Regions from separate parts of the Paenibacillus amylolyticus genome, predicted to be linked through region 4. Evidence: predicted binding sites of a transcription regulator. Region 4 holds the regulator's gene; each other region holds the start of a gene.
What was found. Region 4 encodes Rex, which represses fermentation and respiration genes when NADH is low (regulators of the CRP and FNR family bind a similar motif). Its sites were predicted from a motif close to TTGTGAAATATTTCACAA; they were not measured.

Region 1 (3,218 bases), 830 kb from region 4:
TCCAACGATGCTCCACGATAATGGATTCGTAAATAGTGCCCAGTAATCCAGGGAAACGGTATCTCCCTGCTTCAAAATAAAGCCACCTTCAGAAAGGGTCAGTGCCACTGACAATGACGCTGGAATAAGCAACCCTGTAGCTCCATATAAGAACAAATACACGATACTTTTTTTGGAACCATAATTTTCGAAAGCATAGAACGACCCACGAATGGCAAGTAAAATGACGGCAATACTTCCTGGAACAAGCAGCGCTGAGCCATAATAATAGGCCGTGTCCGGGAAAAATCCAACGATGCCAATATAGAAAAAGACAAAGAATACATTGGTGATCTCCCAGACAGGTGATAGATAACGGGAGATCAGACGATTAATCAGATGATCCTGCTTTGTCAGGCGTGCATAAAAGGCAAAGAAACCTGCTCCAAAATCAATGGAAGCTACAATAAGATAGCCGTACAAGAACAGCCAGAGTACCGAAATACCAATTAATTCATAACTCATCAGGCCTGATCCCCTTTCTTGGCTGATTGATCATGCTTCTCCTTCAACCATTTCTCCATCTCGAGTTCAGCAGGATTGTTATTGAACAACCGTCTCAGTACGACGACACACATAACGCCTAGCAGGATGTAGAGAAGCAAGAAGACGAAAAATAAAATTCTCACACTTGGTGAAGAAGTAGCGGCCTCTTCTACCCGCATATAACCTCGGATGATCCATGGTTGCCGCCCGATCTCTGCATAGAACCAACCCATCTCAACGGCCAGAAAAGCAAGCGGTGCACTCAGTGCAACCATACGAAGCATCCACTTGTTAAACTGATTACGTTTCTTCCAGAATACAAACAGGAAGTACAGACTTGATATAGCAAGCAGAGCGAATCCAATACCAGCCATTAGATCAAACAAATAATGCACAAGTAAGGGCGGGTGTTCATCTGGTGGAAATTCGTTCAGCCCGGTTACCTCGGCGTTAAAGTCTCCAAAGGCAAGGAAACTGAGCAGTTTCGGCAAATGAAGAGCGCCTATAATTTCATGTTCTGCATTCAGCCATCCCAAAAAAATCAAATCCGCGCCGCTTTCCGTCTCGAAATGCCACTCGGCAGCTGCGAGCTTCTCCGGCTGATGCTCAGCCAAAAACTTGGCAGACACATCTCCAGCTAAAGAATTTAACAAACTGAATACCAGCACAACGGCCATCATGAGATTCAAGCCTTTTTTGTGGTAGGCCGACACTCCTTTTCTCAGCATCGCAAAGGCTGCTATTCCTGCTAACAGAGCAGCTCCTGTCAGATAAGCCGAGCTTAATACATGGAACACTTTGGAGAACGTCGCTGTATTCAGCATCGCTTGCACGGGGTTCACTGCCATGAATTGACCTGCTTCCATGACAAAACCTTCAGGCTGGTTCATGAATCCGTTCACTGTTGTAATAAAAACAGCAGACATGCCTGCCCCGGCGACAATCGGAATAGTCAGCAACCAGTGGATATACGGATTTTTGAACCGATCCCACGTGTACAGATAAATGCCCAGGAATATTGCTTCAAAAAAGAATGCAAATACTTCCATAAATAGTGGCAGTGCAATGACATTCCCGGCCAGCTTCATAAAATTCGGCCATACCAGGGCCAACTGCAGTGATATCGCTGTACCTGTCACAACACCAACAGCCACAGAAATGACAAACCCTCTGGACCACCTCTTTGCCATAAGTATGTAATGGTGATCCTTCTTCCGAATGCCGATGAACTCTGCAATAGCAATCATCAAAGGTACGCCGACACCAAGCGTTGCAAAAATCACGTGGAACCCGAGCGTCAAACCAGTCACTAGCCTGCTCCATAAAACCGTATCAATAGCCATTCTTTGTGTTGCCTCCTTTCAAACTCTGTTCAATTTAGAAACATTCAATATCAGATTTGGCCAAGCTCAATGCAGAGTTGCGAAAAATTTCACAAAGTTAGGTATGACGATATCTTGCCACACCTATAATGCGTTTACTCCTGTAGGCCCCCGATAATAACAAGCATTGGATGCCTATTAAAATCTGATATTAATGCACTTAAAGTACTAACCAAGCCTATTAATCAAAATTATTATATCTTTATTTTTACCTAATTCAATCAAAGACACGTGTTCTACCCTAAACGTTCAAGAAAGGATCAACTCTTTCTGACAACTTGGTGAAAATCAAAAAATACACCCAATGGAGCTATTGATTCATTGGGTGTAAACGTGTTATTGCACAGAAGATTCTCTATTTTACTTTCTCCGGACTCACCGCACCTGCCTCGCGACGTACGCTCATGATGATCAGTGATGCAGCTAATACCGTAAGGATGATTCCAAGCTTCTGAAATCCTGTCACATTGAATGTATCCCCCATAACAATTCCAATCAATAACGACGATAAAATGGTCCCCAGGTAGCGTGATGTATTAAAAATACCCGATGCCACTCCGATCATTTCTTTCGGTGTGCTTTTAAACAGTGCTGCTTGCATGCCGACCGCGTTTAAGCCATTACTTATTCCAAATAAAGCTAAAGCAACAATGATTATGAAGATTGGAGAAGTTTCATTCATAACAACGATCAATATAGATCCAAATGTCATTAAAGAAGCGGATACGATCAGAGCTGGCCGTGATCCTGATCTGTCAATCCAGCGTCCTGCGATCGGAGCAATAATGACTGAACATAACCCCAAAGCTAGCATGCTCATTCCTGTATGAACTTCGTTGAGATGACGTACCTGCTTCAAATACGTAGGAACTCCAAAAAAAAGTGCGTAAAACAGGATGTTCACCAGCATGTATTGCACATTCACCCAAGTCATCTCCGGATATGAGGCAAACGTTCGCAGAGGGATAAAAGGCGTGGCTGCTTTTAATTCATGTCGGAAGAACATGACGAGTGCGATTAACCCGATCCCCCCTGTCAGCAGATGCCATGTTGAAATATCTCCTGTGGAATTTACTGAAAGTAAACCGATGAGCAGAGTCACCAAAGCTACCGTAAACATCAGGATACCTGGTGCGTCAATTAACGCAAGCCATTGCCGAATGGACATGTGACCAGAGATAGACGGAGATTGCTCGTCCTTCGGGATTGTTTTCCAGGCGAACCAAAAACTCGCCAAGACAAACGGAATATTAACGAAGAATATGCTGTGCCAGTCCCACCAATGAATCAATACTCCACCAATAAAAGGTC
Region 2 (3,218 bases), 2.1 Mb from region 4:
CTTGTGGTATTGCGCTCTACGTAGGTGGGGTTGTGAAAGACCCTGACGGTTTGTTCTATTCTTCGCCTAATCAATTGGCTGAGCTTGGTGTTGAGACCAAGATGCTTCATGAAGTTACAGCAGTTGATGCCAAGGGTCATACCCTTCAGGCTAAAAACCTGCAAACCGGGGAAGAATTTGAAGATACGTTTGACAAACTGATCGTGACCACGGGTTCATGGCCTGTTGTTCCGAAGCTTGAAGGCATCGAGATGGACAACATTTTACTTTGCAAAAACTACAATCACTCCAACACAATTATTGAAAAAGCCAAAGATGCCAAACGTGTTACGGTTGTAGGTGCAGGATATATCGGCGTAGAGCTGGTGGAAGCTTTCCAAATGAACGGCAAGGAAGTTACCCTGATCGACAGTGTGGACCGGATTTTGAACAAATACTTGGACCCTGAATTCACGGATGCGATCGAAGATACGTTGACTGGACGCGGCATCAAGCTGGCTCTTGGTCAAACGGTACAGAAGTTTACTGGTGAAAATGGCAAAGTGACTAAGGTGATCACGTCCAAAGGAGAGTTTGAAACCGATCTGGTTATTCTGTGCATTGGTTTCCGTCCAAATACAGAGCTGCTCAAAGGCCAAGTGGATATGCTGCCAAACGGCGCAATCATCGTAGATAAATATATGCAAACGAGTCAAAAAGACGTCTTCGCTGCGGGTGACAGCTGTGCTATTCATTACAACCCAACAGGCAAAGCAGCGTACATTCCATTGGCAACCAACGCCGTACGGATGGGTACACTCGTAGCCCGCAACCTGGTTCGTCCTACGACACCGTATATGGGTACACAAGGAACATCGGGTATTAAAATTTATGAGCAAAATATCGCGGGTACAGGGATGACGGAAATGTCTGCGGCTGACGAAGGTCTGATTGTTGAATCTGTCGTACTGGAAGACAGCTACCGTCCGGAGTTCATGCCAACGGCTGAGAAACTGTTGCTCAAAGTAGTATATGAGCAGGCTACTCGTCGGATCGTTGGAGCACAGGTGATGTCTCAGGTTGATCTGACCCAATCGATTAATACGATCTCGGTCTGCATCCAAAATAACATGACCGTAGATGAGCTGGCCTTCATCGACTTCTTCTTCCAGCCACATTACAACAAACCATGGAACTTCCTGAACACGGCTGGTCTGCAAGCACTGCCTCCAATAGAAGTAAAAGCACCAGCAATGGTGTAAGGAAGCAGAATAGATGGTTGAACAGCGATCTTGATAAACGCCATACAAAGATAAGTCATGCTTGTCCGTAAATAAGAGCTGTGCGATAACTGCCAAGATTACGAAACAAGGCGGACGATTATAAAGGAAAGAGAAGACTGACGAGTATATCGTCAGTCTTCTTTTTTTGTTGTTTTAGCTACAAAAGGCCTTACTACACTCTTGCTGTCATAACTATTCCAAGACACTCTTAAAGTATCTTTTTAAGTAACATTGTGATAATTTGCACAAAGTTATGTTTAGGACCGAGATACAATTAGGATGTGGTATTCAACGCATAACTAATGAATTTCAGATGGTTTTATCCAATGATGAACAATGAAGGAGAGGATGAATGATATGGCAGCAAAAACACCTCTTGAGGTTGCACAATATACGGCGCAGACAGGCATGAAAAAGGCGCTATATCCGGCGTCTTCTGTACTGGTGCTTAGTTTTCTGGCAGGGGCTTTTATTGCGCTGGGTTTTCTATTGGATATTCGGGTAATTGCTTCTGCGCCAGCAGAGTGGGGGAGTCTGGTCAATCTGATTGGAGCAGCAGTGTTCCCGGTTGGATTAATCTTGGTACTCATAGGTGGTGGCGAGCTGCTGACGGGTAACATGATGGCAGTTCCACTTGCTACGATTGCACGAAAATTATCTGTGGGTAGTATGTTGAAAAATCTAACCTTAGTGACGATTGGTAATTTTGTTGGAGCTTTGTTTGTCGCGTACGCGTTTGGACATGTGCTGGGTCTGACCGGAGAGGGTGTATATCTGGCAAAAGTGGTGGATATGGCTGGGCATAAGCTGCATGACGGCTTCCTGCAAGCTTTCATCTCTGGCATCGGCTGTAACTGGCTGGTCGCGCTGGCCGTGTGGTTATCTTATGCATCCGATACGATGAGTGGCAAAGTACTGGGCATTTGGTTTCCAACGATGGCATTTGTGGCGATTGGATTCCAGCACGTTGTGGCCAATATGTTCCTCATCCCGGCGGCAATCTTTGAAGGACATTATTCGTGGGGTCAATATGTGATGAATTTCATTCCGGTATGGCTCGGGAATCTGACTGGTGGTGCTCTGTTTGTAGCTGCAGCCTATTGGGTGGTGTACCTGCGCCAAGCTGAGCCAAAAGTGAAGCCGGAGATAGCAACGTCGATCGAAGCTGTGGAGACGGAGGCTAGAGTGATGTTGAGCAAACAAGCATAGTGGGCACAGCGAGGTATGGATACACGTGTATTAGAAGTGAAGACGATTCTGATCTTGCTCGGTTCATGGCGAATATGCTGTGATGGAGCAGGGCGGGATCGTTTTTTTGTATGAGGTCCTTGTTGGAGTTTAACGCAAAATAAATTCGCCATGACAAGGTTCGGGGGAACGAAACCTGTTCATGGCGAATTTCGGGAGTGGTCCATGATATGGCATGAGGAGGAAGTGGGGAAACACTAGCCTAATGCCTTATTTTTAATTTACCCCTGAATTCTGAAGTTGAATCAAACTCAAAAACATTTTTTTGAAAATAATTTAAAGCCGCCATAGCGGCGAATATGAAGCAAAAACATACTGTTCTCTTTGCGCGATAACCTCGAAGAAGATATGATATAGGGATAGCTTTTAAAGAGGGGAGCCTTACGATGATCGATCAGGAGAATGGTGTATTTGCGGCGGTGTGCCCGCTCGACTGTCCGGACACTTGTGGTCTGTTATTACATAAAGAGAACGGCAAAATTGTGAAGGTGGCAGGCAATCCGGATCATCCGATCACCAAGGGTGCCATCTGTAATAAAGTCAGAAATATGACTGAGCGGGTGTATCACCCCGAGCGTCTACAATATCCGATGAAACGTGTAGGAGCCAAAGGTGAAGGCCAGTTTGAACGAATCAGTTGGGATGAAGCGATTCGCGAGATTACGACCAAATTCACTGCATTGTCCGAAACCTACGGCTCGGAGAGTA
Region 3 (3,218 bases), 2.7 Mb from region 4:
TACAAGTGTGTCCTGCAAGTGGTAAGCAGGCGAATCATCCTCAGCAATAACCGCAGCGATGCCTCCCTGCGCATATCTGGTGTTACTTTCAAGTAATGACTTCTTTGTGATCATTAATACACGTTGTTGTTCGCTTGCCTTAATGGCAGTAAACAAACCAGCAATCCCTGAGCCTATAACCAGTACATCCGTCTCTACCATGGGTAGCGCAGACAGATCGAAATCAACTAAATATTGCGGTATCATGTTATTCACCTGTCTTGGAGCAAGAGTAGCGCATCCTACTTTACCAACAACATGCGCTCTAGCGATTCTCTGGCTTTGTCGGCAACGGCCGGTGGCACGTAGATTTGCGGCTTCATCGTTTCCAGGCATTTCACCAGTTTCTTCAAGTTGTTCACCTTCATGTTGGGACATACGAGGAACTTGGTAGCAAAGTGGAACTGTTTATCCGGACTATCCAGACGAAGCTGATATCCTGTACCATCTTCGGTACCTACGATAAATTCCTTCGCTGATGAATTTTTGCAATACTCCAGAATAGCTGTTGTGCTGCCTACAAAATCACCCATTTCTACAACCTCAGGGCGACACTCTGGATGGACAACAAACTCCGCATTGGGATGCTTGGCTCTCATCTCCACCACATCTTTGACTGTAAGCATATCGTGAGTGTTGCAGTAGCCTTCCCAGATAATCATTTTCTTGTCTGTATGCTGCTGCACATAATGTCCCAGGTTTTTATCCGGTACCCAGATAATTTCGTCGGAATCCACCGATTGAATAACCCGGACTGCGTTCGCTGATGTACAACAGATGTCAGTCTCTGCTTTGATCTCAGCCGAGGAATTGATATACGTAACCACCTTGGCATTAGGATGTTGTGCTTTCAATTTGCGTAGTCCATCCACATTCACCATATCTGCCATTGGGCAGCCCGCACGTTCGTCCGGGATAATAACTGTTTTATTTGGCGCAAGAATTTTAGCGCTTTCACCCATAAAATGAACACCACAGAAAACGATCACATCCGCATCTGTCTGTGCTGCCTTCTGGGCTAACAGAAACGAATCTCCACGGAAGTCGGCAACCTCCTGTACTTCGTCACGTTGATAATAATGGGCAAGAATAATGGCATTACGTTCCTTCTTCAACACCATAAGCCGCTCACGCAGCTCGCGGTTCATCTCAGCCTTGCGCTCTAAAGCCAGAGCTTCCACCTGTGATCCTCTCCTTTATCGGGACAGCGTCATGCGCTGTTTCGTGGGCTAACCTAAGTCGTTATCTTCGCTTGAGAAACGAATCACAAGCGGTTTAACAACTAATTTACACAACGTTCACGACTCTGTCAATAAATGAAAAAGGCCCGGGACAGCGCTGTAACCACCTGTTTGCTAACTGGTTCGCCATCTAACTCCCGTTTATCTTTATCTATCCTCTTTTAAAATAATGGATAAAAAAAGAGAGCCCCGAGGGCTCTCTTGATTTCACCTGCTATCATAGCCAGATGTATTGTGCATTAAGACGTTGGCTTAGTTCCGCCATCATCCGGGTTATTGTTATTACCCTTTTCCAGATTTGGAGCTTCGTTTGGGATATCTCCGGCTGGTGGCTCAGGCGTTTCATCTTTACCTTGAATACGAACACGCACATCACCGATGGTGTCGATGATTGGCTCTCCGCCTTCAGTTGGTGTGCCTTCACCATCATTGTCATTCTCTGCTTTTGGAGTCAAAGAACCTGTTTCGATCAATTGCTTGATCTGATCCATTTCCAAAGTCTCAACCTCAAGCAAAGTTTGAGCGATCAGGTGCATCTCTTTTGAATGTTTAACAAGCAAGTCCTTACACTTCTCATAACAGTCATTGATAAAGCGTTGCATTTCCTGATCAATCTCGTAAGCAATGGAATCCGAGTAATTCTGTTCATGACCGATATCCCGACCAAGGAATACCTGTCCTTGTGAACTTCCGAATTGCATAGGTCCCAATTTCTCACTCATACCGTATTCCATAACCATGCTGCGAACAATACCTGTCGCTTGCTGGAAGTCACTGTATGCACCAGTACCAATTTCTCCGATGAACAATTCTTCAGCTACACGACCCCCGAGAAGTCCGGTTACTTTATCCAGCAATTCCTGCTTGGTAACCAGCATACGGTCTTCTTTTGGCAACATGATTACATATCCACCCGCACGTCCGCGCGGAATAATGGTCACTTTATGTACCATATCAGCATGTTCGAGGAAGTATCCAACAATGGTATGACCTGCTTCGTGATAAGCAACGATTCGTTTCTCGCGATCACTGATGACACGGCTTTTCTTCTCCGTACCAACGATGACACGGTCAATCGCTTCGTCAACTTCCTTCATGGAAATATCTTTACGGTTACGACGCGCTGCAAGCAATGCCGCTTCGTTCAAGAGATTCTCCAAATCCGCACCAGAGAAACCTGTTGTACGCTTCGCGATAATATCCATCTTCACATCTTTGGTCAGTGGTTTATTACGGGAATGTACTTTCAGGACAGCTTCACGACCTCTTACATCAGGGCGGTCAACCGTAATTTGACGGTCAAAACGTCCAGGACGCAGCAAGGCAGGGTCCAAAATATCTGCACGGTTCGTTGCGGCAATGATGATAATACCTTCATTAACTCCGAATCCGTCCATCTCAACGAGCAACTGGTTGAGTGTCTGTTCACGCTCATCGTGACCACCACCGAGACCAGCACCACGCTGACGTCCTACAGCATCAATCTCATCGATAAAGATGATACATGGGGCATTTTTCTTCGCATTTTCAAACAAATCACGAACACGTGATGCACCGACACCGACAAACATTTCCACGAAGTCGGAACCTGAAATAGTGAAGAATGGTACACCCGCTTCACCGGCTACGGCACGAGCGAGCAATGTTTTACCGGTACCTGGAGGCCCTACGAGCAATACGCCCTTAGGAATCCGCGCACCTACTGCTGCGAATTTACGAGGGTCCTTGAGGAAGTCTACAACCTCAACAAGTTCCTGTTTCTCTTCGTCAGCACCCGCAACATCTTCAAATGTAACCCGCTTCTTCTCTTCGTTGTAGAGACGAGCACGGCTTTTACCAAAGTTCATTACTTTACCGCCGCCGCCTTGAGCCTGATTAAACAGGAAGAAGAACAGCAGGAACATAATGATCAAAGGAATAAAGGAAGTCAGCAACGTC
Region 4 (3,218 bases):
GCAGCTCACTGTGTACAGCGTTTGCACCCTTAACCGGTTGATTGTTTGCGTCGAACTTAACCCAGACCATAACATCCTGGTTATCCTTGTTTTTGCCGATCAGGGTCCAGTAGATGTTGTCAGAGCCTTCTTTGTCTCCCCAGATGTACTTACGCAATTCATCATAGGATGTAATGCCCAGTTGCTCCTGTGCTGCTTGTATGGCGAGCGCTTCTTCCTTGCGTTGGTCCTGCGTGACATGAACGTAATAACGCTGAAGTCCAAACAGAATCAGAACCAGTGCAAGCAGCGAAATCCATATCCACTTCTTTTTTTTCTTCAAAAGCCGAACTTCCTTTCCCTATGATGCTGTCCTGCAATTAACGAGCAAGCAGACCATCAAATGCCAATTGAGACTCACGCAAAATGCGTTCTTCATCCAGCGTCAGACATTCGCCATGTTTCACTACTTGTTTTCCATCCACCCATACGTGTTCAACATCTTTGGCAGAAGCCGAGTAGATCGTATGTGAGATCAGGTCTGTATGTGGATAGAAATGTGCCTGTTCAATGTTAAGGGCGATAAAATCAGCCTTCATGCCAACCTGAAGTGCTCCGGTATTATTCAAGAAGATGGATTTGGCACCGTATGACGTTCCGAGTAATAACGCTTCGCCTGCTGGCACTGCCGTCGGGTCACCAGATACACCTTTGTGGATCAATGCAGCCAGTCTCATTTCCTCGAACATATCCAGGTTGTTGTTGCTTGCCGGTCCGTCTGTTCCGAGTGACACGGTAACTCCTGCTTTCAGCAACGCAGGTACCCGCGCAACACCGGAAGCGAGTTTCAGGTTACTTCCCGGGTTATGGGATACAGCCACATCATGACGGGCCAGAATCTCAATCTCTTCATCATTCAGATGCACCGCATGTGCAACCAGGGATGGACGAGAGAAAAAGCCCAGTTTCTCCAGATGTGCCACAGGACGCAGTCCATAATCAGCCACGTTCTGCTCGACTTCACGAAGCGTTTCCGACATATGTGTATGAAGGGGAAGGTTTAGGTCGTTCGCGACCTGCACAAGCTTCTCTATGTAGTCAGGAGGGCATGTATATGGTGCATGTGGCGAGATTACGGTTGTAATGCGACCATCTGCCTGTCCATTCCACTCACGCGCAAACGCAGCCGACTCCTCCAGCTTCCGCAATTGTTCTTCCTCCGAGCACAACCCGATTACACCACGTGCCAGTGCTGCTCTAACGCCGGATTGCTCCACAACTTTGGCAACTTGATCCATGTGATCGTACATGTCCAGGAAAGCTGTAGTTCCGCCTTTCAACATTTCAAGCACCGATAGCGAAGTTCCCCAATATACGTCTTCTGAAGTCATTTTCGCTTCCATCGGCCACATTTTTTCCTGCAACCATACTTGCAATGCAAGATCGTCTCCGTGCCCTCTGAGCAACGACATCGCTGCATGACCATGCGTATTGATCAGACCCGGCAGGAAGAACAGTCCTTTTCCATCCACTTTGGTACAATTTTTGTCTTCATCCGGCAATGTCTCACCAATATGCACAATCTTGTCATTCTCAACAACCATGTATCCGTGGACCACGTTCCATGTTGTGCCGCCTTCATTAACAGCAAATTTGCCATTGTGAATTACCCATCTATTTGTTGTCATCTTCCTCGTCGTCCTTTCCAGTATCCAAGTAATAGGCCAAACTAAGCAGATCTGTTGTAAAGTCAGCATGGTGAATGCGGATATGCGGCGGTGTTTTTAGAATGGTTGGTGCAAAATTAAGGATCGCTTCAATTCCTGATTCAATAAGCTGATCGGCTACATTTTGGGCTTCCGTATCCGGAACCGTGATAATTCCGATGCGAATGTTTTCCATTTTAACCGCTTCCGTCAATTCATCCATTGGTTTTACCGTCAAACTGTTGATTTGACTACCTATCTTCGGTCCATATGCATCAAATACAGCAACAATCTTCATGTTGTCTTTCAGATATGCGTTGTAGTTGGACAAGGCTTGACCGAGGTTACCCGCTCCTACCAGAGCTACATTAATTTGCTGATCGATTTTGAGAATGTGACGAATTTTCTCGATCAGATAGGATACATCATACCCGATCCCTTTACGACCAAAATCACCGAAGTAAGCCAGGTCTTTACGAATTTGGGCCGGATTCAGATCCAGCCTCTGTCCAAGCTCTTGAGAAGAAACAGTAGCCACCTCACGCTGATGCAACTCGTTCAAATAACGCAAGTATACAGGCAGACGTCGTACCACCGCTTCCGAAATTTTATCCGATTTCATTCTTGCTCCCCCTTACCAAGGCCACGATAAAATAATAGATGAAAAGATGAGCATTCTGTATAAAACTCAAAGATAAACGTGACATTTTATACAGAATGCTCCTTGTAATTTGGGTTATAAGTTCTTACGTGCAACTGCTTTAATCGGATACGGAAATATCTAATAAAGTTTAACGCCAAACGATAGTGTCATGCAATGATATAACGAACAAAACAACCATTATTTTTGTTCATTAGCAGGTTTTTCCAACCACTCGGTGATTCGTGGAACCATCTGCTCCGTGAGCATATGCTCCATTTTGGGACCAGGTAATGAATACAAAAAGAATTTACCATAATACGCTTCAATCACCCGTGTATCATAAACAATGACAATTCCTCTGTCCTTTGCTGTACGCACCAATCGGCCAAATCCCTGTTTGAAACGGATGACCGCTTGTGGCACGGACAGTTTCATGAACGGATTTTTCTTCTGTTCCTGAAGCAACTCACTCTTGGCTTCCACCAACGGATGATTCGGTGGCTGGAAAGGCAGTCGAACAATAGCGAGACAGGTTAGGGCCTCTCCCGGGATATCTACACCCTCCCAGAAGCTGCTTGTGCCCAGAAGTACCGTTGCTTTGGCATCTTGAAACCTGCGAGTCAATTTGGAACGACTTCCACTGTCAACGCCTTGCCCAAGCAACGAGATGTCGTTGCCAGACAGTGCCTCCTTCAGCGGATCATAGACCTGTCGCAGCATCTTGTATGAAGTAAACAGAACCATCATGCGTCCACGCGTAGCAATTGCCGTCTCTGCAAGTGATTGCACCAGCATATTAACAAAGTGCGCATCACCCACACTTCCCTTCACACTCGGGAAATCACGCGGAATCACCAGAAGTGACTGATCGCGATAGTTGAAAGGTGATG

Region 1: V6668_RS15330 (cytochrome ubiquinol oxidase subunit I) is a predicted target of Rex. The motif match lies at 1,946-1,963, and genes of this name have one in related genera.
Region 2: V6668_RS27995 (formate/nitrite transporter family protein) is a predicted target of Rex. The motif match lies at 1,494-1,511, and genes of this name have one in related genera.
Region 3: nadA (quinolinate synthase NadA) is a predicted target of Rex. The motif match lies at 1,292-1,309, and genes of this name have one in related genera.

What each region holds. Positions count from the first base shown of each region.
Region 1 covers NZ_CP145892.1:3,427,163-3,430,380, reverse strand. Annotated here, with positions in the region: gene V6668_RS15335 (cytochrome d ubiquinol oxidase subunit II) at 1-504, opposite strand, end outside; gene V6668_RS15330 (cytochrome ubiquinol oxidase subunit I) at 504-1,868, opposite strand; gene V6668_RS15325 (MFS transporter) at 2,263-3,218, opposite strand, start outside.
Region 2 covers NZ_CP145892.1:6,354,782-6,357,999, reverse strand. Annotated here, with positions in the region: gene V6668_RS28000 (FAD-dependent oxidoreductase) at 1-1,241, shown strand, start outside; gene V6668_RS27995 (formate/nitrite transporter family protein) at 1,620-2,471, shown strand; gene V6668_RS27990 (molybdopterin oxidoreductase family protein) at 2,897-3,218, shown strand, end outside.
Region 3 covers NZ_CP145892.1:64,180-67,397, reverse strand. Annotated here, with positions in the region: gene nadB (L-aspartate oxidase) at 1-246, opposite strand, end outside; gene nadA (quinolinate synthase NadA) at 282-1,220, opposite strand; gene ftsH (ATP-dependent zinc metalloprotease FtsH) at 1,520-3,218, opposite strand, start outside.
Region 4 covers NZ_CP145892.1:4,260,830-4,264,047, forward strand. Annotated here, with positions in the region: gene V6668_RS18815 (DUF5590 domain-containing protein) at 1-322, opposite strand, end outside; gene V6668_RS18820 (amidohydrolase) at 360-1,667, opposite strand; gene V6668_RS18825 (redox-sensing transcriptional repressor Rex) at 1,654-2,307, opposite strand; gene dinG (ATP-dependent DNA helicase DinG) at 2,527-3,218, opposite strand, start outside.